3 regions of the Pseudomonas sp. B21-054 genome follow, and region 2 is predicted to be linked to each of the others. Evidence: riboswitches for the same ligand, from Rfam matches in the RefSeq annotation. Region 2 holds a riboswitch; each other region holds the start of a gene.

Region 1 (7,778 bases), 540 kb from region 2:
GTTAATGGGGCGCCGAGATCGAGATCAAGATCCAAAGCAAAGCAAAGCAAAGCAAGAACGGGGGCACATCCGGCATCTTTGTAACTGAACTACCGCTATCGCGAGCAAGCTCGCTCCCACATGGATTCGCAGGTGTTCACAGCATCTGCACACAACACAAAAAACCTGTGGGAGCGAGCTTGCTCGCGATGAGGCCAGCCCGTTCAACATCTTCATCGACAGTGACATCGCCTTCGCGAGCAAGCCCGCTCCCACAGGAGAAGCGCGGTCCCCATCAAGAACCAGGTCGGCTATAAGGCCGCCTCGCGGTGGACGTTGATCTCGGCGCCCCGTTAACCACGCTGGCCGAACGCAGGCATTGTGGAGTGGGCATCCCGGCATGGATGCCGGGATAGCCGCGCTGGGCCATGGATGGCCCTTCGCGGCGGGCCCACGGAGCAATGCCGGAGAGAGGGCATGCCGAGCCTAGGCGAGGCACCGAGTGGTGGGGCTAAAGCGTTTTGCTTACTTTTGCGCTTCTCAAAAGTGAGCCGCCGTAAGGGCGGAACCATAAGTAGCCGTTACCGCAGAAACGGATATACACACAAACCAAAAAATCCAAAACAAGCCCCAAAAAAACAGCGCTTCCCCTCAGGAAGAAGCACAGTTTTTTCTAATCGGCACCATGGCCTCGCCCGACAATCCGACTAGAACAGATAGCCTATGTAAATCGCAGCGCCACCACCGGCCTGCAAGCCAGCGTTCATCCCGGCCATGACCACCGCCCCCTTGGCCGACTTCGCCAACCGCTGGTTGACCAAGGTAGAAGCGATGAGCGAGGTCGCCGGGTTGGCACTCAGTGCCATCGACAACGCCAGCAACTTGGGATCAAGCCCGAACAACAGCGCCGTGGCCGAACCACCGATTCCCAGGCCCACCCCTACTTCGGTGTACATGCAAGGCCCGGTGATGTCATCACTGGTCAGGTCGCGACTGACCAACGCATCGCTGACAAACACCTTGCCGGTGCTGGGAAAAGCCTCCGCGGCCCCCGCTCCACCGACGCTCTTCCCCTTGATCTGGATATTGATCTTGCCGAAACGCGGCAGCCGCGCGCCAAATCCGACACCCACCCCGACGCCGCCGTAGCGGTAGCTGATGTCCTCGCCCTCGGGCGAACGCAGGATGATCGAACCGCCACTGCCCGCCACCATGACCACAGTCAGGCCACCGCCGCTGGCGGTCTGATACTGCCAGCGACTTTCGTTGACCGGGATCGGGATGTTGTTGCTCATACCTTAAAGTCCTTTATGTGAATGAACCGCACCGCGACCGCGCTGCCGGATAGCCTTTGCCAGACCGACAAGCGTGAACACCAGACCGATAAGCCCCAGGACTCCGGAAGTGCCCCACAGCGCGGCCGAGTCATCGACGATGGCGCTGTTGGCCGGCTGCTCGGGCAGGTAATGCACCCGCACCGGCTGACCCTGCTGATAGCCGAAGATGAAGCCGCCCTGGGGGTAGGAGATTTTTTCACCACTGCTCGTGGTGAAGGCGATTTCAGGATGCGAACCGCCGGCATTCAAGTGGCTGACGATGCCATCGGCGGTCTGTGCGCTGTCGAGAAACTCGCGTCGCTCAAGCGTGAGATTGATGGCAATGCTCAACAAGCCGATACCAATCAGGGCGAACAGCAGGCCCAGCAATATCTTCCCGATGTGTGATGGGGTGTCGTTGGCCATGGCTTGTCTCAGTGTTCGTCCGTGAAGAGGGCCGTCAGGATAGCAAGAAGCGGCACGATGCCGCATCTTCAGAAAATCATTCCCGCAATCGTACGACGCCAGGAGAAGGCCTCTTAGCGGTGAGTGGTGATAAACACCCTGATCGACTACCATGCCGACCGTCGGTTCCCCCACGGGACTAATAGGGAATCCGAGATGCCTCGCACGGCATCAAACGGAACTGCCCCCGCAACTGTAGGTGCTGAGCCTGCTCCTCAATGGCCACTGGGATCACCCCGGGAAGGCTGGAGCCAGGCGCTGACGCATCAGTCAGGAGACCTGCCGGCCAAGTCTATCACTAACCGGCGGGGTGTCCGGGAAGGACATCCTTGCGCTGCTCGTCACTGGGCCGATCGGCACTTCAGTGCTTTAGCGGCAGCGTTCAACGATGTGTTTCCAGTCCGTCCCCTGCCCCGTGTACGGTCAACTGGAGATTGCATCATGCTGCTGCCCCGCCTTGCTCCCCTCGTCATTGCCCTGGGTGTGCCGAGCCTCGCCCATGCGGCCCCGACTCACTATCCCCTGACCCTCGAGAATTGCGGCAGCACGCTGACCTTTGAGCAATCACCCAGCCGTGCCGTGACCATCGGCCAGGCCGGCACTGAAATGCTCTATGCCATGGGGTTGAGCGACAAGGTGGTCGGCACTTCGCTCTGGTTCAACGATGTGCAGATGAAATACCAGGCGCAGAACGACAAGATCGAACGCCTGGCCGATAACGAGCCGAGCTTCGAGGGGGTGATCGGCAAACGTCCGCAGCTGGTGGTGGCGGAACTGGAATGGACGGTCGGACCGCAAGGCGTGGTCGGTACCCGCCAGCAGTTTCACGAACTGAAGATCCCGACCTACTTGATGCCCTCCGATTGCGAGGCCAAGGATAATCTGGTCGGTGCGGATGGCACGCGGCTGGAGGCGTTTCGCATCGACAGCATCTACAAGAGCATCAGCCAGCTGGCTGAAATCTTCGACGTACAAGAGCGCGGCCAGCAGTTGAACGCTCAACTCAAGGACAGCCTGGCGAAGTCTATCGCTACGGTGCAGGCCAAGGATCTGAAGCAGACGAGCGCGCTGTTCTGGTTCTCCAGCGCCAGTCTGGATATCGATCCCTATGTGGCTGGGCACAAGGGCGTTCCTGACTTCATGCTCAGTACCCTGGGCGTGCGCAACGTGATCGAGTCCGACGAGGAATGGCCGACTGTCGGCTGGGAAACCATCGCCAAGGCCAACCCGACCTTCCTGGTCATTGCCCGCATGGACCGCCGACGCTTTCCGGCTGACGACCATGAAAAGAAGCTGCAATTCCTGCGCAGTGACCCGGTGACCCGCAATATGGACGCGGTGAAAAACAACCGCATCATCATTCTCGATGCGATGGCCATGCAAGCCAGCATCACGATGTTCGACGGCCTGGAAACCCTCGCAACGGCCATCAGCGGCTACGACCTGCCGAAATGACTTCGACGCTGATTCGAACGTTGCTGGCATTGGTCACGCTGCTCCTGGCGGTGATTGCCGGTGTGACCATCGGTGAAACGAGCATTGAGCCTAGTGTGGTGTTCCAGGTGTTGGCCAATAAACTGTGGGCCGCCGGTTATGCCCTCGACCCGATAGATGAAGGCATCGTCTGGAACTACCGCCTGACCCGTGCGCTGGTAGCGGCGGCTTGCGGTGCGGGCCTGGCGACCTGCGGGGTGATCTTGCAATCGCTATTGCGTAACCCGTTGGCCGATCCTTACCTGCTCGGCATCTCCGCCGGCGCCTCGACAGGCGCGGTACTGGTGGCGCTGCTGGGCATTGGCGCGGGGCTGATTTCGTTGTCGGTCGGGGCCTTTATCGGGGCCGTTGCCGCGTTCGCCTTGGTCGTTTTGCTGGCCCGTGCCAGCCGCTCACCCGCTGGCACCGGGCAGATCATCCTGGCCGGGATTGCCGGCTCGCAGTTGTTCAATGCGCTCACCGCGTTTCTGATTACCAAGTCCGCCAGCTCCGAACAAGCTCGCGGCATCATGTTCTGGTTGCTGGGAAATCTCAGTGGGGTCCGTTGGCCGTCGGTGTGGCTGTCGGTGCCCGTGGCATTGATCGGTCTTGCGGTGTGCCTGTGGCATCGGCGGGCGCTGGACGCCTTTACCTTTGGCGCCGACTCGGCCGCCTCCCTTGGCATTCCGGTACGCCGGGTGCAATTTCTGCTGATCAGTTGCGCGGCACTGGTGACAGCGGTGATGGTATCGATCGTTGGCTCCATCGGTTTCGTCGGGTTGGTCATTCCCCATGCCGTGCGTTTGTTGCTGGGTACCCGGCATGCGCGCTTGTTGCCGGCGAGTGCGCTGGGTGGCGCGGTGTTTCTGATCGCCGCCGACGTCTTCTCGCGAACGCTGATCAAAGGCCAAGTGATCCCGGTCGGCGTCATCACGGCATTGGTGGGCGCTCCAGTGTTCGCGTTGATCCTGATCGGTCGGAGAAATGCCCGATGAATGCCGTCACCTCTGTCATTGGCGAATCCGTGCTGAGTTGTTCCGGCCTCGGGTTCCATGTGCGCGACGCCGAGCTGTTGCACGATATCCACCTGGACATCCGTCGGGGCGAAACCCTGGGCCTCGTCGGGCCCAACGGTTCGGGAAAATCCACACTGCTCAAACTGCTGGCGGGCGTGCGTACGCCCAGCCGGGGCGACATTCAGCTCAACAACCAGCCCCTCAAGACGCTGGCACGGCGAACCGTCGCGCAGACCCTGGCCGTGGTTGAGCAACAGGCCGACACACTGGATGCGATCAGCGTGTTCGACGCCGTTGCGTTGGGCCGAACGCCATGGTTATCGGCCTTGAGTCCGTGGTCACACGAAGACGCGGCCATCGTCCAGCAGGCGCTGTGGGACGTCGATGCGGCGCACTTGAAAAACCGCACCTGGCACAGTCTGTCCGGCGGTGAACGCCAACGTGTTCACATCGCTCGGGCCCTGGCCCAACGTCCGCAGATTCTATTGCTGGACGAACCGACCAATCACTTGGATATCCAGCATCAGCTCGCCATTCTAAAAGTGGTGCAAGCGCTACCTGTCACGACGGTCATCGCCCTGCATGACCTGAACCAGGCGTTGACCTGTGACCGCCTGGCGGTACTGGAACGGGGTCGGCTGGTGGCCCTCGGCAAACCTCTCGAGGTACTGACCCCGCAACGCTTGCAGGATACGTTCGGCGTGCACGCCCATTACCTGATCGACCCTTTCGACGGTGCGCAGATCCTGCGATTTCGTTCCGTTTGAGTGAATCTCAGGGTTCGGAAAAAACCGAACCCCAGGCAAGTGCAGGGATTCAGCCAAGCGACGGGGCGAGCCCGGAAGATAAAGCCGACACATTGGCCCGCGCCGCGTGCAGTTTTTTGTAGCTGTCGATCAGGCGCAGGTGTCTATCGAGGCCCTCCAGTTTCATGCTGGTCGGCGTCAAGCCATGGAAGCGTACGCTGCCGTCCACCGAGCCGATCGCGGCATCCATCCGTTCGTTGCCAAACATCCGGCGGAAATTGGCCTCGTAGTCTTCCAGTTCCAGGTCTTCGTCCAGCTTCATCTCCAGCACCACATTCACGGCCTGGTAGAACAACCCGCGCTCCACCGTGTTGTCGTTGTACTGCAAGAAGGTTTCCACCGCTTCCTTCGCCTCTTCGAACTGCTGCAAGGCCAGATAGATCAGCAGCTTCAACTCCAGGATCGTTAGCTGGCCCCAAGCCGTGTTGTCATCGAACTCGATGCCGATCAAGGTGGTGATGTCGGTGTAGTCGTCCAGCTCGCTTTCCACCAGACGCTCGACCAGCGCTTGCAGTTCGTCTTCGTCCAGGCGATGCAGATTCAGGATGTCGGCGCGGAAAAACAGCGCTTTGTTGGTGTTATCCCAGACCAGATCGTCCACGGGATAGATTTCCGAATAGCCCGGCACCAGGATACGGCACGCTTTCGCGCCGATGTGCTCGTAGACCGCCATGTACACTTGCTTGCCCATGCCTTCGAGAATGCCGAACAAGGTCGCGGCTTCCTCGGCATTCGAGTTTTCACCCTGGCCGGAGAAGTCCCACTCCACGAACTCGTAATCTGACTTGGCGCTGAAAAAACGCCACGACACCACGCCGCTGGAGTCGATGAAGTGCTCGACGAAGTTATTCGGCTCGGTCACCGCATGACCTTCGAACGTCGGCTGGGGCAAGTCGTTGAGGCCTTCGAAACTGCGGCCCTGCAACAATTCGGTCAGGCTGCGTTCCAGCGCCACTTCCAGGCTCGGGTGTGCGCCGAACGAGGCAAACACACCGCCGGTCCGCGGGTTCATCAACGTGACGCACATCACCGGGAATTCGCCCCCCAGGGAGGCATCCTTCACCAGGACGGGGAACCCCTGCTCTTCCAGCGCCTGAATACCGGCCATTATCCCCGGGTACTTCGCCAGCACGTTGGCCGGTACATCGGGCAGTGCAAATTCACCTTCGATGATCTCGCGTTTGACCGCACGCTCGAAAATCTCCGACAGACACTGCACCTGAGCTTCGGCCAGGGTGTTACCCGCACTCATGCCATTGCTCAGGAACAGGTTTTCAATCAGGTTGGACGGAAAATACACCACCTCGCCGTCCGACTGGCGCACGTACGGCAGCGAGCAGATGCCGCGCTCTTCATTACCCGAATTGGTGTCGATCAGGTGGGAGCCGCGCAGTTCGCCGTCGCGGTTGTAGATTTTCAGGCAGTACTCGTCGAGGATTTCCGCCGGCAGCGCATCTTTACGGCCAGGCTTGAACCAGCGTTCGTCCGGGTAATGCACAAACGCCGCATTGGCGATGTCTTCGCCCCAGAACTGATCGTTGTAGAAAAAGTTGCAGTTGAGCCGCTCGATAAACTCGCCCAACGCCGACGCCAGTGCGCTCTCTTTGGTCGCACCCTTGCCATTGGTAAAACACATCGGCGAGTGGGCGTCGCGAATATGCAGAGACCACACATTGGGCACGATATTGCGCCACGAAGCGATCTCGATCTTCATGCCCAGGTCCGCCAGAATGCCCGACATATTGGCGATGGTTTGCTCCAGCGGCAGGTCCTTGCCGGCGATATAGGTGCCGGTTTGGGAAACCGAATTGGGCATCAGCAATGCCTGGGCATCGGCGTCGAGGTTTTCCACCTCTTCAATGACAAACTCAGGCCCGGCTTGCACGACCTTCTTCACCGTGCAACGGTCGATGGAACGCAAAATGCCTTGGCGGTCTTTGTCGCTGATATCTGCCGGGAGCTCGACCTGGATCTTGAAGATCTGGTTGTAGCGATTTTCCGGATCGACAATATTGTTCTGCGACAGGCGAATGTTATCGGTGGGAATATTGCGCGTCTGGCAATACAACTTCACAAAGTAAGCCGCGCACAACGCCGATGAAGCCAAAAAGTAATCGAACGGCCCGGGGGCCGAGCCATCGCCTTTGTAGCGGATAGGTTGATCGGCCACCACCGTAAAGTCATCAAACTTGGCTTCAAGTCGAAGGTTGTCGAGAAAGTTGACCTTGATTTCCATACGGGATTACCAGAATAGCGAGCAAAAAATAGGCGGCCATTATCCGCCTTTTCAATCGGAAGTCTTGTGCTTTAGCCCGCCATCGCCAAGCGGGTTGCCCTCACGCGCCATGCCTGGTGCTCAATGAAAAAAAACCGAAGCACAGTGAAGGGCTTCGGTTGGGTGTCATGCCGCTAAAGCATCAAGCCAATTCTTTACGCAGACGCCGTGCCGCGCTGACCATGTGCACCAGCGCCGCTTCGGTTTCCTGCCAGCCACGGGTTTTCAGGCCGCAGTCGGGATTGACCCATAGACGCTCGGCGGGAATACGCTTGGCGGCTTTACGCAACAAGTTGGCCATTTCCGAGGCATCCGGAACCCGTGGCGAATGGATGTCGTAGACTCCGGGGCCTATGTCATTCGGGTAGTCGAAGGCCTCGAACGCATCCAGCAATTCCATGTCCGAACGCGAAGTCTCGATGGTGATGACGTCGGCATCCATGTCCGC
Region 2 (7,778 bases):
GGGCTATGGCCACGGGCAATCGGCTCAACCTCGGTGCTGGTCAGCGAATGATGATAGGTGTGCCCACGCAGGGTGCCTTCCGGCAAATCCACCGCTTGCAGGGCCAGGGCCGCCAAGCGCTTTTGCATCTGCGCCTCACCGGCCAGCAAGCCCAGCAGTTCGGCGCGGGTGCCCTCGACGTCGGTCAACGAATCCAGCAGATACAGCATGCCACCGCATTCGGCCAGCAACGGTTTACCGGCTGCATGGTGAGCTCGGATCGCCGCCAGCATCGGCGCGTTCCGGGCCAGCGCTACGTGGTGCAGCTCCGGATAACCGCCGGGCAGGTAAAGACTGTCCGCTTCGGGCAGCGCAGTGTCATGGATTGGCGAAAAAAAGCTCAACTGCGCGCCCATGGCCCGCAGCAGATCCAGGCTCGCGCCATAGGTGAAGGCAAACGCTTCGTCCCGAGCCACGGCGATGCGCACACCGTCGAGCCATGGCGGCGGATTGATCACCTCGGGCGCGGCGAATTCGACCGCTGGCGGCAGTGCCACTTCGCAACTGCCAGCCAGGGCCTCGGCCGCCGCATCGAGGCGCAGGTCGAGGTCGTTCAACTCGCTGGCCTGGACCAGCCCGAGGTGGCGACTGGGTAATTCAATGCCGGTTTCCCGGGACAGCGCGCCATACCAACGCAGGCCTTCGGTCAGGCTGCCTTCGAGCAACTGCGCGTGGCGCAAGGTGCCTACCCGGTTAGCCAATACGCCAGCGAACGGCAAGTCCGGCTGATAACGCGCCAAGCCCAGGGCCAGGGCGCCGAAGGTCTGGGCCATGGCCGTGCCATCGATCACCGCCAGCACTGGCACGCCAAAATGCCGGGCCAGGTCAGCGCTGGACGGAGTGCCGTCGAACAACCCCATCACTCCTTCGATCAGGATCAGGTCCGCTTCGGCGGCGGCTTCCCACAACAACCGACGACTTTCCTGCTCGCCAACCATCCACATGTCCAACTGATAGACCGGCGCGCCGCTGGCACGCTCGAGGATCATCGGATCGAGGAAGTCCGGGCCGCACTTGAAGACGCGCACCTTGCGCCCCTGGTTGCGATGCAAGCGGGCCAGGGCGGCGGTAACGGTGGTCTTGCCTTGCCCCGAGGCCGGGGCGGCGATCAACACCGCTGGGCAGTGGCGGCACGACATGACGGCGTCGCTCACAGTTCGACGCCTTTCTGCGCCTTGATACCGGCCTGGAACGCGTGCTTGATCATGCCCATCTCGGTGACGGTGTCGGCCAGCTCGATCATTTCCGGCTTGGCGCCGCGACCGGTCACCACCACGTGTTGCATCGGCGGGCGTGCTTGCAGATCGCTGAGGACCTGATCGAGGTCGAGATAGCCGTGCTTGAGGGCGATGTTGAGTTCATCGAGCACCACCAGGCCAATGGAGGGATCGCTGAGTAATTGGCGCGATACCGCCCAGGCGGCTTCGGCGGCGGCGATGTCGCGCTGGCGGTCCTGGGTTTCCCAGGTGAAGCCTTCGCCCATGACGTGAAAGCGCACCTGTTCCGGAAAGCGGCGGAAAAACAATTCTTCGCCGGTGCTGTTGCGGCCCTTGATGAATTGCACCACGCCGCATTGCATGCCATGCCCCATGGCCCGGGCGAGCATACCGAACGCCGAGCTGCTCTTGCCCTTGCCGTTGCCGGTCAGCACCAGCAGCAAGCCACACTCGTTCGGCGAGTTGGCGATGCGCTCGTCGATCACGGCTTTCTTGCGCAGCATGCGCGCCAAGTGGCGTTCGTCGCGATCAGGGGTGTCGGTCATGGGGAGCTCTCCGTTGGGATTGGATAACGGCGGGCGGGGCACAAAAAAAGACGGCAGCAAGCCTGGCATCGCCCACCGTGATGCCGTTGGTTGAATCAGGCCGGTCTCCGGGCTCATGAGCGGCGCGATGCCGGGTTGCGCGCCTTCCCATGTCCATGGACACAGTGGCCTGTAGGCAACCTTGACTCATTTACCGTTGCGGGGGCAGCGCCGGGTTCGTGTGCACTCACCGGCTTCCCTGTTTCACTCTGTCGAACTCAAGTCACAGAGCACCTGAAACAAGCGGCGAAGGTTAGAGGGTTGGGGGTGGAGCGTCAATTAAAGCCGCCACGGGCCCAGCACTGGTTATTGGCCGGGATCAATGGAATGACGTCAATCTTGTGTCACGCTACGGGAAGTGATATCAAAGCGACATTACACCCCGATATCACAAGAACAAGAGGGCAAGACATGCAAGGCATGATCATCAGCAATCCAAAACTGGAGTTCCTGCGCCCGGTGCTGGAACGTTGGTTTGACTGTATCGACCGCTACAACGCCGTGCGCGGAGATAACGACACGCCTTACTGGTTCGATGAACGAGCCAACCTCAGCTTGCTGTCGGCGGCCGCCTGGATGGCCGAGATGGTCACGCTGCAGAACGCGCCGACCCGCAAGCAGAACGAAGAAGGCGAACGCAACGTCTGCGCCGATCTGCTTATCGCCAGTACCGAGGAGCGCGCCTTCATCCAGGCCACCCAACGCTGGCCCAAGGTCAACAACCTGAACCTGACCCAACCGCTGTCGGAAGCCACCAGCGATGCCAAGCGCATCAGCTACGCCAGCGACCTGAAGCTGGGCTGCCTGTTCGTCTCGCCGCAAAAAGCCCAGCAGAGCGCTACGCCCGAAGAACTGCAGGACATGATCGACGACCTGCAGAAGGAAAATACCTGCGCCGTGGCCTGGTATTTTCCTTACGCCTACCGCAAGTTGCGTAATGAAGCCGGCTTCTATCACCCCGGCATCGCCGTGCTGTTCAAACAGACCCACGGCTGACTCATTCAAGAACTGTGGGAGCGAGCTTGCTCGCGAGAGCGGTGCACCTGGCAACATCAATCTTGACTGTCACGCCGCCATCGCGAGCAAGCTCGCTCCCACAAGGTTTTGCCTGGCAGACTGGCCTACCCGCAGTTGAACCATCGCGCGTCTACGCTTCTCTATGAGTAACTACATGCACTCATAGGGAAGCCAGCATGCTCAAGCCACCACACCTTCTGATCGTCGCCCTTGCCGCCGGGCTTGTCGCTTGTGGCGAGTCTTCCACGCTGCAAGTGTCCGACGGCACCGGACCTGCACCGAAACTGCCTGAACCGAACAAGACCCTGGTCCCTACCGTCAACATCGCCGAAGCAATCGGCTGGCCGGACGGCACCAAGCCCACCCCGGCCCAGGGCCTGCAGGTGGGCGCGTTCGCCGAAGGGCTGGATCACCCGCGCTGGCTCTACGTGTTGCCCAACGGCGATGTGCTGGTGGCCGAAACCAACGCCCCGCCCAAGCCGGACGATGGCAAGGGCATTCGTGGCTGGGTGATGAAAAAGGTCATGGGCCGCGCCGGTGCCGGCGTGCCCAGCCCCAATCGCATCACGCTGTTGCGCGACGCCAATCACGACGGCATCGCCGAAACCCGTACGGTGTTCCTGGAAAATCTCAATTCACCGTTCGGCATGACTTTGGTGGGCAATGACCTGTATGTGGCCGACACCGACCGACTGATCCGCTTCCCGTACAAGGACGGTGACACGCAGATCAAGGCGCAGCCAACCAAGGTCGTCAACTTGCCGGGCGGCACGCTCAACCATCACTGGACCAAGAACGTGATTGCCAGCCGCGACGGCAGCAAGCTGTACGTCACCACTGGCTCGAACAGCAACGTCGCGGAAAACGGCATGGAGGCCGAAGAGGGCCGCGCCGCCATCTGGGAAGTGGACCGCGCCAGCGGTAGCCACCGTATCTTTGCCTCGGGCCTGCGCAACCCCAACGGCCTGGCCTGGGAACCCCGCAGCGGCGCCCTATGGACGGCAGTGAACGAACGGGATGAGATCGGCAGCGACCTGGTGCCGGACTACATTACTTCGGTCAAGGACGGCGCGTTCTATGGCTGGCCCTACAGCTACTACGGGCAGCACGTCGATGTCCGGGTCGAGCCGCAGAACCCGGCCCTGGTGGCCAAGGCCATCGCCCCGGACTACGCTGTCGGCCCTCACACCGCCTCGCTGGGCCTGACCTTCGCCGAAGGCAGCCGCTTGCCCGCGCCGTTTACCGAAGGAGCTTTCGTCGGGCAGCACGGCTCCTGGAACCGTAAGCCCCACAGTGGTTATAAGGTAATTTTTGTACCGTTCACCGGCGGCAAACCGGTGGGACAACCCGTGGATGTGCTCACCGGCTTCCTGAACGCCGACGAAAAAGCCCTGGGCCGGCCGGTGGGCGTGGTGATCGATAAACAGGGTGGGTTGTTGGTGGCTGATGATGTGGGGAACAAGATTTGGCGGGTGTCTGCCAGATAGTGCTGGTCACACTCTCTTGTGGCGAGGGGATTTATCCCCGCTGGGCTGCGAAGCAGCCCCTAAGATAGCGGTTTGGATGCGATCGGCCTGAAAACTAGGGATTTCAGGCTTTAGGGCTGCTGCGCAGCCCAACGGGGATAAATCCCCTCGCCACAGATTTGCGCGGGCCTGAACCTTCGCATCAGGGATTACGCGCCAGATGTTCCGGCTGCAGCACCCGCTTGGCGCCCAGGTAAGCCTTCTGCCAATAGGCCTTGGACAGGCTGTCGAGCTTGACCGTGCCACCGGTGGCCGGCGCATGGACGAAACGGCCCTCGCCTACATAGATCCCGGCATGGCTAACTTGGGAGCCGCCGTTAGTGGCGAAGAAAATCAAGTCACCGCTCTGCAAGGCTTCCTTACCGACATCCGGGGCGCGCATGCCGATCATCTCGCGGGTAGAACGCGGCAGGGATATGCCGGCGGCATCGCGGTAGACATAGCCAATCAGGCCACTGCAATCGAAACCTGAATCCGGCGTGTTGCCGCCCCAGCGATATGGCGTCCCCACCAGGCCCAGCGCCCGGAACAGGACGTCTTCGGCGGCCGGGGAAAAGGGTTGCGAAGGGGCAAAGACCACCGGGGCCCGAACCACAGGTGCTGGCGGCGGGGTACGGCTGGCGCAGGCGCTGAGCAGCGCGGCAAGGAACATGAGAGCGAGGCGGGCCGACGTCGACATATGCAGAACAATCCTGATCTGGATGCGGCTTTTCTGCCGTGGGCATGAAAACAAATCCGCCTGCGTAATACGCAGGCGGATTGCCATCAATCAATGATCAAGGATTCTAGCGGCTATGTGGCAAACTTCAAGTAAGACTTTAAGTTTGCCTTACAAACTGTGTGCTTACTTGCGGGCAGTGACCACAGTCGGTGCCATGGCGAGGGCGCGCTTGGCTTCGATGAAAGTCTTGTTCCAGTAGCTGTCGCCCAGGCTGTCGATTCGCACGCCACCGCTGCGGCGGCTGCTGGAATGAATGAACTGGTTGTCACCCAGGTAGATACCGGCGTGACTGACACGACCGCGACGACCGTTGGTGCTGAAGAACAGCAGGTCACCAGGTTCCAGTTGGTTGCGCGCAACCAGCGGAGCGTTCACGTTGATCATTTCGCGCGTGGAACGCGGCAGGTTCATGCCGGCCTCCTCGCGGAACAGATAGCCGATGAAACCGCTGCAATCGAAGCCGGCTTCAGAGGTACCGCCAAAACGGTAGCGGGTACCGATCAACGACATACCACGCTCCAGAATGCTGTCGGCCAGCACCGGAAGCTGATAAGGCTTGCTGCCGGCGAAAGCTGCCAGCTCTTTGTCGGAGGCCATTTCTTCCTGGAACGCAACGGAGGAAGACTGGGCGGTAACGGAGTTCTTGACCTGTGGTTGTGGTGCTTGCTGGGACACTGGGGAGTGGGCAGCGCAACCGAACAACAGGGTAACGAGTGCGAGAGGCACGAGGGGTGCGAAGCGATTTAGCATGGGCACGACCGTGGCTGAAGTAGTAAAGATGGCGAGACTATGCCTTCTATCAACCTCATTTGCAAATTCAATCGATGCAAATGTGACTTCTCGGTTTCACCTTTACATCTAAGCGCTTAAGCCCAGCCTGGGCGGGTTGCAGCCCTGCAGCCCAGCAAAACCGGGGGTTCACCGCGCCCGAAAGAGGCTTTAAGCCATCATCTGGCGACAGTTCTACCAGCCTAAAGTTTCTTTCAAAAAAGGAATAGTCAGCTTGCGCTGGGCCTGAAGGGAGGCCTGGTCGAGGCGTTCGAGCAATTCGAACAGCGCGCTCATGCTGCGGGTACCACGGGTAAGGATGAAATGCCCGACTTCGTCGGTCAGGTGCAGGCCACGTCGGGAAGCACGCAGCTGCAAGGCGCGGAGTTTGTCTTCGTCGGAAAGTGGCCGCATCTGGAAAATCAGCGCCAGGGTGAGACGGGACTTGAGGTCCGCCAGCTTCACCGGCAGCTCTCGCGGCGACGTCGAGGCGGCGATCAGCAACCGCCGGCCGCTGTCGCGCAACCGATTGAACAGATGAAACAGCGCTTCTTCCCAATCGGCCTTGCCGGCCACCGCCTGGAGGTCGTCCAGGCAGACCAGTTCGTACTGCTCAAGGTTGTCGAGGATTTCAACGCCGCGATCCAGCAATTCAGCCAGCGGCAGATAGACGGCCGGTTCGCCCAACTGCTCGAACCGCAGGCACGCCGCCTGCAACAGGTGCGTGCGCCCCACTCCGTCCTTGCCCCACAGATAAATCAGGCTTTCAGTCCAGCCGGCGTCGGCTTCGCAGAGCCGCTCGACATAGCCGAGTGCAGCGGCATTGGCGCCTGGGTAGTAATTGATAAAGGTGGCGTCATCACGCAGACGCACACCTAGGGGCAGCTGAATCGGTTTCATGCTGACTGAACAGTTCCAAAGGAACCGTTAGTGGCCTCTGTGTAAAGTTCGCAAAGTTTATACCCGTGACACGGACCGCACAATGCGCCGGACCACGAGCAAAATCAAAGGTTTGCAGCGACAAGGGCGCGGAGCGTCAGTTTCCCTGACACCCCGCCGGTCATTCACCCTACAGATCAGGGTCTTCGGCGCCGCTGTAAATGTCCGAATCCTTGTACAGATCGTGCATATGCCGCACCAGCACCATGATCACCGCCGCCACCGGCAGCGCCAGCAGGATCCCGGTGAAACCGAACAACTCGCCACCGGCCAGGATCGCAAAGATCACCGCCACGGGATGCAGGCCAATCCGGTCGCCCACCAACAGCGGCGTCAGCACCATGCCCTCCAGGGCCTGCCCGACCATGAACACCGCCACGATGCCGATCATCGGGTACAAGTCGCCGCCGAACTGGAACAACCCGGCGATCAACGCCGCGCCGATACCAATCACAAACCCCATGTACGGCACGATGGCCGCCAGGCCGGCGATCAGGCCGATCAACAGCCCCAACTCCAGCCCCACGAGCATCAAGCCAGCCGCGTAGATGAAACCCAGCGCCACCATCACCAGCAACTGCCCGCGCACGAATGCCCCCAGCACTTCGTGGCATTCGCCGGTCAGGGTCATGATGCGTTCTTCGCGGTGACGCGGCAGCAGGCTGCGGATCTTGGCCATCATCAAGTCCCAATCCCGCAGCAGATAAAAGGCCACCACCGGAATCAGCACCAGGTTCGCCAGCCAACCGATCAACGCCAGGCCCGAGGCCGTGGCCTGGCTCAACACCACGCCAACGATGTCGGTGGTCTGGCCCATGTGCTCGCTGATGGCCGCCTTGACCTTGTCGAACTTCCAGAAACCGTCCGCCAACCCCAGCTTCGACTGCACCCACGGCACCGCGCTGTGCTGCAACCAATCGAGCATCTGCGGCGCCAACTCGTAGAGGCGCACCAGTTGTTTGGCGAG
Region 3 (7,778 bases), 610 kb from region 2:
ACAATTCCAGACGCTCACGGCTATCGCCAGCGGTGCGCCAAGGCTCGGCGCTAACCCGACGCAAGGCCTCGGGACAATCACCCGCCCAAGGCTCAGCCAGGGCGCAATCCAGCGGATCGAAACCCAGCCCGAACGCCTTGGCCAACGCCCGCAGCAGGCTCGACTGCGCGCCCTTACCGTCGCCCCGGGGAATGCGCAGTAACGCCAGCAGGGTGTCGATGCGCAGCCGTCCGCTGGGCGATTCGCCAAAAATGTGCAGGCCGTCGCGGATCTGCGACTCCTTCAAGTCGCACAGGTACGTGTCCAGGCGTGGCAGCCAGATCGCGGCGTCAGCATCGCTGTCGAGGCCGGCATCCAGTTGCAGCTCGCGGTCGATGTGCGTCTCGCGCACCAGGTTGAGGATGTCCCGTTGCAGCTCCCGGGCGCGGCGCGGATCGAGCAATTGCGCCTCGTAGTATTCGTCGGCCAGCAGCTCGAGGTTACGCAGCGGCCCGTAGGTTTCGGCCCGGGTCAGCGGCGGCATCAAGTGGTCGATGATCACCGCCTGGGTGCGACGCTTGGCCTGGGCGCCCTCGCCCGGGTCGTTGACGATGAACGGATAGATATTCGGCAGCGGCCCCAGCAGCGCGTCCGGCCAGCAGTTCTCCGACAGCCCGACGCCCTTGCCCGGCAGCCACTCAAGGTTGCCGTGCTTGCCGACGTGGATCACCCCGTGGACGCCATAGGTGTGGCGCAACCAGAAATAAAACGCCAGGTAACCGTGGGGCGGCACCAGGTCCGGGTCGTGGTACACCGCACTCGGGTCGACCTGATAACCCCGCGCCGGCTGGATGCCGACGAACGTCAGGCCCAGGCGCAGGCCGGCGACCATCAGGCGACCGTCGCGGAACATCGGATCGTTCTCGGGCGTGCCCCAGCGCTCCAGCACCGCTTGGCGATTGGCCTCGGGCAGCGCGTCGAACATGGCCAGGTAGGCATCGAGGGCCAGGCTCTGGTGACACGGACGCAGGTCGAGGCTGTCCAGGTCGTTACTGACGCCGCCGAGCAACTGCTGGATCAGCGCAGTGCCGCTCGCCGGCAGTTCGGCCGGCAGTGGATAGCCCTCGGCCTGCATGGCCCGCAGGATGTTCAACGCCGCCGCCGGGGTGTCCAGGCCGACGCCATTGCCGATGCGACCGTCCCGGGTCGGGTAGTTGGCGAGAATCAATGCCACACGTTTTTCTGCGTTGGGCAAACGCGCCAATGTTGTCCAGCGCCGGGCCAGTTCGGCGACGAAATCCATGCGTTCCGGCACGGCCCGATAGCAGACCACGTCGCTCTGGCTGCGCTCACTGCGCCAGGCCAGGTCCTTGAAACTGATGGGGCGGCTGATGATCCGCCCGTCCAGCTCCGGCAAGGCAATGTGCATCGCCAGGTCTCGCGGGCCCAGGCCCTGCTCGCTGGCGCGCCAGCCCGGTTCGTTGTCCTGGGCGCAGATCGCCTGGATCACCGGGATGTTGCGGCGGAACGGCCGCAAATGCGGCGCCTCCGGGCTGGATTGAGCGAAGCCGGTGGTATTGAGGATCACCCCGGCCTCCACCGCATCCAGCCAGTCTTCGACCAGCGCCAGGCAACCGGGCTCCTTGAGGCTCGCCACGGCAATCGGCAACGGGTTGAGCCCCGCCGCTTGCAGGCGCTGGCAGAATACGTCGATGAATGCGGTGTTCGCCGCTTGCAAGTGGGAGCGATAGAACAACACCGCCGCCACCGGTTGTCCGGCCTGCCAGTCGGCTTGCCAATCGTCGAGGCTGGCGTTGCTTTTTCCGGGATGGTAGATCGCCGTGCGCGGCAGGACTTGTGGTTCGGCCCAGGGATAATCGCGGCCGAACCATTGGCTGCCCAGGTTGTGAAACAGGTCCAGGGCATTGCCCAGTCCGCCCTGGCGCAAGAACTGCCAGAGCCGGTCGCGGTCTTCGAAGGGCACGTTGCTCAGGTCGCTGAGTTCCGGGTCCGGACGATCATCCCCCGGCACCAGGATCAGCGTCACCCCGCGCCCGGCCAGGTCCATCAGGCGCTCGATGCCGTAGCGCCAATAGCCAATGCCGCCGTGCAGCGACAACAGAATGACCTTGGCGTGACGCAGCACGTCTTCGAAGTACAGGTCTACCGAGGCGTGGTTCTGCACCTGCATCGGGTTGGCGAGGCGAAACTCGGGATAATCACCCGGCAACTGCTTCGCCGCTTCGGCCAGCAGCGCCAGGCTGGAGTCGCCGCTGCACAGGATCACCAGCTCGGCGGGGGTTTGCCCCAGGTCGGCAATGTTGTCATCCGACACGAAACCGCCGGGCTGGGTCCTGAGCAGGTGCATGGCTTAGGCGCTGAGGGCTGCGCGCAACTGCGCTTCAAGCAGCGCCGCGTCCAGCGCCTGGCCGATCAGCACCAGGCGGGTCACCCGCGCTTCCTCGGCGCCCCACTGACGGTCGAAATGCTTGTCGAATCGCGTGCCAACGCCTTGGATCAGCAGGCGCATCGGTTTGTTCGGGATCGCCGCGAAACCCTTGACCCGCAGCACGCCGTGCTGGACCACCAGTTGCGTCAGCGCGTCCAGCAGCAGGCTCTCGTCAGCCTGGGGCAGCTCGATGGAAATGGAATCGAAGGCGTCATGATCGTGGTCGTCATCGTCGCCGTCATGGTGGTGATCGTGATGGCTATGGCGGCCGTCGATGTGTTCTTCGGAGCCGGCGCCCAGGCCGATGAGTACTTCCAGTGGCAGGCGACCGCTGCTGGCTTCGATGACCTTGACCGCCGGCGGCAGCTCTTCGGCGACTTCCAGGCGAACCTTGGCCAGGTCTTCAGGGCTGATCAGGTCGGCTTTGTTGAGGATTACCAGGTCGGCGCTGGCCAGCTGATCGGCGAACAGCTCATGCAGCGGTGATTCGTGGTCCAGGTTCGGATCGAGTTTGCGCTGGGCATCGACCTGGTCGGGGAAGGCTGCGAAAGTGCCAGCGGCCACGGCCGGGCTGTCGACCACGGTGATCACCGCATCGACGGTGCAGGCGCTGCGGATTTCCGGCCACTGGAAAGCCTGGACCAGCGGCTTGGGCAGGGCCAGGCCGGAAGTTTCGATGAGGATGTGGTCGAGGTCGCCGCGCCGCGCCACCAACTCGCGCATTACCGGGAAGAACTCTTCCTGCACCGTGCAGCACAGGCAGCCGTTGGCCAGTTCGTAGACGCGGCCGTTGGCTTCTTCTTCGGTGCAACCGATGGAGCACTGCTTGAGGATCTCGCCGTCGATGCCCAGTTCGCCAAACTCGTTGACGATCACGGCGATGCGCCGGCCCTGGGCGTTGTCGAGCATGTGCCGCAACAAGGTGGTTTTACCCGAACCGAGGAAACCGGTGACGATGGTGACGGGGAGTTTGGCCAGTGTTTTCATCGGATGCCCTTTGGCAAGGTGGCGGGCAAACGGGACGACAACCGCTGGCACAGGCGCGCGCGGAAGATTTCGCCACCGGATCACCCCGCCCGGTTGTAGTGAGAATCTGTGTCGAGGCAGGTCTCCTGGCTGACGGTGGGCCAGTCATTCGACTGGCAATTGCTGCGCCTTCCCGCGCAACCCGGATAAAAGGGTATGCACAGTGGCCTTGCAGAAACATCACCGTTCACAGTTGCGGGGGCAGCCGCGGCTTGGACCGCGTTCCCTTCTTAGCTTCGGCGCAGGCCGAAGAACCTCGAAGGCGCAAGGCTACGCAGGGTGTGGAGACGGGTCAATGTCCGCAAGTAAGTTCTGCGGTGTCCTTGCCGCCGCCATCGCGAGCAAGCTCGCTCCCACATTGGATCCCGCAGCCCTCTGTGGGAGCGAGCTTGCTCGCGATGGGCTGCGCAGCGGCCCCCTGTGCATTGACGGCCCCGCCCCGCCCATGCTCTCCTGTGCGCCTAGTTACGGGTGCCCTTCACAGGGTGAAACGGGAAACCGGTGAATCGTGTGCTTTACTTCAAGGCCACGTCAGTCCGGTGCTGCCCCCGCAACGGTAAGCGAGCGAAGCGTCTGAGCCACTGTGTCTGCCCTGCTACAAGGGCCCATGGGAAGGTGACGCTTGCAGGCAAGGCCCAGCCTCTGCCCCTCGCGAGCCCGGAGACCGGCCCATGACTCAAGCATCAACAAACCCGCGGTGGGCGGGCGCTGTTCGAACCTTGGCGGTCTTTGGCCCGGGGTCTCATTGCGCTCGCATCCCCCATGGAACAAAAACAGAGGGAAGCGCCATGTCGACCATCAGCAGCACCGCCCGCACCGCCAGCAGCACCACCACCCTGAGCCAACGCCTGAGCGCCGCGATCTTCGCTTCGATCCTGGGTGCCGGCCTGGTCTATTTCGCCGGTTTCTCCCACATCGAAGCGGTGCACAACGCCGCCCACGATACCCGTCACAGCGCCGCATTTCCGTGCCATTGAGACCTGACGACATGATCAAGCGTATCGCCCAGACTGCCGGTTTCAGCGGATTGCTGGCCGCCCTGCTGCTGACCCTCCTGCAAAGTTTCTGGGTATCGCCGCTGATTCTGCAGGCCGAGACCTTTGAGAAGGCCCCAACCGCTGAAGTCCATGAACACGCCGACGGCGTTGCCCACACCCATGATGCCGAGGCCTGGGAACCGGAAGATGGCTGGCAGCGCGTGCTGTCCACCACCGGTGGCAACCTGGTGGTCGCGGTGGGTTTCGCCCTGATGCTGGCGGGCCTGTACACCTTGCGCGCACCGACTCGCACCTCCCAGGGTCTGCTCTGGGGCCTGGCCGGTTATGCCACCTTCGTCCTGGCACCCACCCTTGGCCTGCCGCCGGAATTGCCCGGCACCGCAGCGGCCGACCTGGCCCAGCGGCAGATGTGGTGGATCGGCACCGCCGCGTCCACGGCGGTGGGCATTGCGCTGATCGCCTTCGGCAAGCATTGGCTGCTCAAGTTGCTCGGCGTGGCGACGTTGCTGGTGCCCCATGTCATCGGTGCGCCGCAACCCGAAGTCCATTCGATGCTGGCGCCAGAAGCGCTTGAAACTCAATTCAAGATTGCCTCGCAAGTGACCAACGTCGCGTTCTGGCTGGCCCTGGGCCTGATCAGCGCCTGGCTGTTTCGCCGGGACGGCCAAGCCCATCACAACGCATGAACAACGGGCCGATGCTGGTGGTCGGCCTCGGCTGCCAGCGCGGTTGCCCGGCCAGCACGTTGCGGGCATTGCTCGACCAGACGCTGCTGGCCCACGGCATTGCGCTTGATCAGGTGCGGGCCCTGGCCAGCATCGATCTCAAGTGTGACGAGCCGGGCCTGCTGGAACTGACCAAGCAATTGATGTTGCCACTGACCTGCTTCAGTGCCCAGCAGTTGGCCGGTTATCAGGATCGACTCAGTCACCGCTCCGAAATCGCCTTCGAGCGCACCGGCTGCTACGGCGTCGCCGAAAGCGCGGCCCTAGCCCTGGCCGACCAGTTAGGCACGAAGCCCGCGACCCTGCTGATTTCCCGCCAGAAGGCCCCCAGCGTCACGTTGGCATTGGCGCTCGTGTCGTAAATCCCGATAATTCGCCCTCAGGATCATGAGCGATCTTCATCTGGGCGACGCCCACTTACTTCTACAGGAGCCGGTCATGACCGTTTACTTCATCGGCGCCGGCCCCGGCGACCCGGAACTGATCACCGTCAAAGGCCAGCGGCTGATTCGCCATTGCGCGGTAATCATCTATGCCGGCTCCCTGGTGCCGGCGGCCGTGCTTGAAGGCCATCACGCCGAACAGGTGGTCAACAGTGCCGAGCTGCACTTGGAACAAATCATCGAGTTGATCAAAACCGCGCACCTCAAGGGCCAGGACGTGGCCCGGGTGCATTCCGGCGACCCGAGTCTGTACGGTGCCATCGGCGAGCAGATTCGATGCCTGCGGGCGCTGGACATCCCCTTCGAGATCATCCCGGGCGTGACCGCGACCTCAGCCTGCGCCGCCTTGCTGGGTGCGGAACTGACCCTGCCCGACGTCTCCCAAAGCGTGATCCTGACCCGCTACGCGGACAAGACCGCGATGCCCGCCGGGGAGGAATTTGCCAGCCTGGCGCAGCACGGGGCGACCATGGCGATTCACTTGGGGGTCAATCATCTGGAAAAAATCGTCAGTGAACTGCTGCCCCACTACGGCGCGGATTGCCCGATCGCGGTGATTCACCGGGCGACATGGCCGGATCAGGACTGGGTGCTGGGGACGCTGGCTGATATTGCCGAGAAGGTGCAGGCCAAGGGTTTCCGCCGAACGGCGCTGATCCTGGTGGGGCGTGTGCTGGGCAATGACGTGTTCAGCGAATCATCGCTGTACCGCGCCGGGCATGCGCATCTCTACCGGCCCTGACGCAATCCGATCCCCTGTGGGAGCGAGCTTGCTCGCGATAACGACGGCACATTCAACATCATCGCAGACTGACCCACCGCTATCGCGAGCAAGCTCGCTCCCACAGGGGCGGTGGGTACAGACTGACGGCTGAAACTATTGTGGCGGTATGTCAGACAATTTGATGGGGCCTTCTCGGCCCCAACGGGGATAAATCCCCTCGCCACAATCAGTAGTAGGCGTTTTCTTTCTGCGTGTGGTCGGTCACGTCGCGTACGCCCTTGAGCTCCGGAATACGCTCGAGCAAGGTGCGCTCGATGCCTTCCTTCAGGGTCACGTCGGCCTGACCGCAGCCCTGGCAGCCGCCGCCGAACTGGAGCACGGCGATGCCGTCTTCCACCACGTCGATCAGCGAAACCTGGCCGCCGTGGCTGGCCAGCCCCGGGTTGATTTCGGTTTGCAGGTAATAATTGATGCGCTCGTTGACCGGGCTGTCGGCGTTGACCATCGGCACTTTGGCATTCGGCGCCTTGATGGTCAGTTGGCCGCCCATGCGGTCGGTGGCGTAGTCGACCACCGCATCATCCAGGAACGCTTCGCTGAACGAGTCGATGTACGCGGTGAAGCTCTTGAGCCCCAGCGCGGTGTCTTCGGGTTTTTCTTCCCCCGGCTTGCAATAGGCAATGCACGTCTCTGCGTACTGGGTGCCGGGCTGGGTGATAAAGATGCGGATCCCGATACCCGGGGTGTTCTGCTTGGACAGCAGGTCAGCCAGGTAATCGTGGGCGGCATCGGTAATCGTAATGGCGGTCATGGGAACTCCTCACAGGCTTGTCGGCAGTTTACGCCAATCATCGCGCCGGACAAAGTCCTAGTATTTTTGTCGGGAAAGCAGTCGGCGGCGGCACAGATTCGCCGCCGGGCCTCCCGATCAGAGGTTCTGGTAGCGATTCATATCCAGCACACCGGCTTCCAGAGGCTCCGTTTCCTGGATGTATCGGTCCAGGTCATGGAAGTAGTACCAGAACTGCGGGTGGCTGCGACGGATCCCCCAACGCTCGACGATTCGCTCGAATGCCGGCGCATCCTGGGCGTTTTCCATGGCGTCGACAAACGCCGGCACTTGCCCGGCGGGAATGTTGAACATGAAGTTCGGGTAACTGCTCATCACGCCCGGATACACCGTCAGGGTGTCCAGCCCGGGCTGGTAACGCAACGCTTCGCCAAGCAGGAACGCCACGTTACTGTGGGCGCGATTGCGCAACAGGCTGTAGATCTCGCGCCCACCGCTGGCGGTTTCGATGCGCAGCATGGTCGCTTCCGGCAGTTGATTGATGACGCTGAGCCCCGCCGCCGGTCGCGACACCAGGCGACTGAGGGCCTGCTCGGCATTCTGCAGGGTCGGGTCGATGTTCGGCCGGGAACAATAGGCGCCGT

What was found. Region 2 has a riboswitch for cobalamin ahead of cobO (cob(I)yrinic acid a,c-diamide adenosyltransferase). Riboswitches for the same ligand answer to the same signal wherever they lie in the genome.
Region 1: it holds a riboswitch for cobalamin, as region 2 does, so the genes downstream of both, LOY70_RS24910 (ABC transporter substrate-binding protein) here and cobO (cob(I)yrinic acid a,c-diamide adenosyltransferase) in region 2, are expected to answer to the same signal.
Region 3: it holds a riboswitch for cobalamin, as region 2 does, so the genes downstream of both, LOY70_RS19775 (CbtB domain-containing protein) here and cobO (cob(I)yrinic acid a,c-diamide adenosyltransferase) in region 2, are expected to answer to the same signal.

What each region holds. Positions count from the first base shown of each region.
Region 1 is NZ_CP087204.1:5,740,928-5,748,705, forward strand. It holds partial or broken gene LOY70_RS24895 (nucleoid-structuring protein H-NS) at 1-15, shown strand, start outside; gene LOY70_RS24900 (hypothetical protein) at 687-1,274, opposite strand; gene LOY70_RS24905 (DUF3592 domain-containing protein) at 1,278-1,721, opposite strand; cobalamin riboswitch at 1,867-2,062, shown strand; gene LOY70_RS24910 (ABC transporter substrate-binding protein) at 2,202-3,215, shown strand; gene LOY70_RS24915 (FecCD family ABC transporter permease) at 3,224-4,228, shown strand; gene LOY70_RS24920 (ABC transporter ATP-binding protein) at 4,225-5,016, shown strand; gene LOY70_RS24925 (OsmC domain/YcaO domain-containing protein) at 5,066-7,291, opposite strand; gene metE (5-methyltetrahydropteroyltriglutamate--homocysteine S-methyltransferase) at 7,473-7,778, opposite strand, start outside.
Region 2 is NZ_CP087204.1:5,199,550-5,207,327, forward strand. It holds gene LOY70_RS22495 (cobyrinate a,c-diamide synthase) at 1-1,178, opposite strand, end outside; gene cobO (cob(I)yrinic acid a,c-diamide adenosyltransferase) at 1,190-1,801, opposite strand; cobalamin riboswitch at 1,882-2,093, opposite strand; gene LOY70_RS22505 (hypothetical protein) at 2,252-2,836, shown strand; gene LOY70_RS22510 (PQQ-dependent sugar dehydrogenase) at 3,034-4,344, shown strand; gene LOY70_RS22515 (C40 family peptidase) at 4,526-5,062, opposite strand; gene LOY70_RS22520 (C40 family peptidase) at 5,228-5,854, opposite strand; gene hda (DnaA regulatory inactivator Hda) at 6,068-6,772, opposite strand; gene LOY70_RS22530 (AI-2E family transporter) at 6,942-7,778, opposite strand, start outside.
Region 3 is NZ_CP087204.1:4,586,665-4,594,442, forward strand. It holds gene cobN (cobaltochelatase subunit CobN) at 1-2,347, opposite strand, end outside; gene cobW (cobalamin biosynthesis protein CobW) at 2,351-3,415, opposite strand; cobalamin riboswitch at 3,513-3,728, opposite strand; cobalamin riboswitch at 3,907-4,142, shown strand; gene LOY70_RS19775 (CbtB domain-containing protein) at 4,243-4,431, shown strand; gene LOY70_RS19780 (CbtA family protein) at 4,443-5,138, shown strand; gene LOY70_RS19785 (cobalamin biosynthesis protein) at 5,135-5,539, shown strand; gene cobM (precorrin-4 C(11)-methyltransferase) at 5,616-6,362, shown strand; gene nfuA (Fe-S biogenesis protein NfuA) at 6,571-7,155, opposite strand; gene LOY70_RS19800 (fatty acid cis/trans isomerase) at 7,273-7,778, opposite strand, start outside.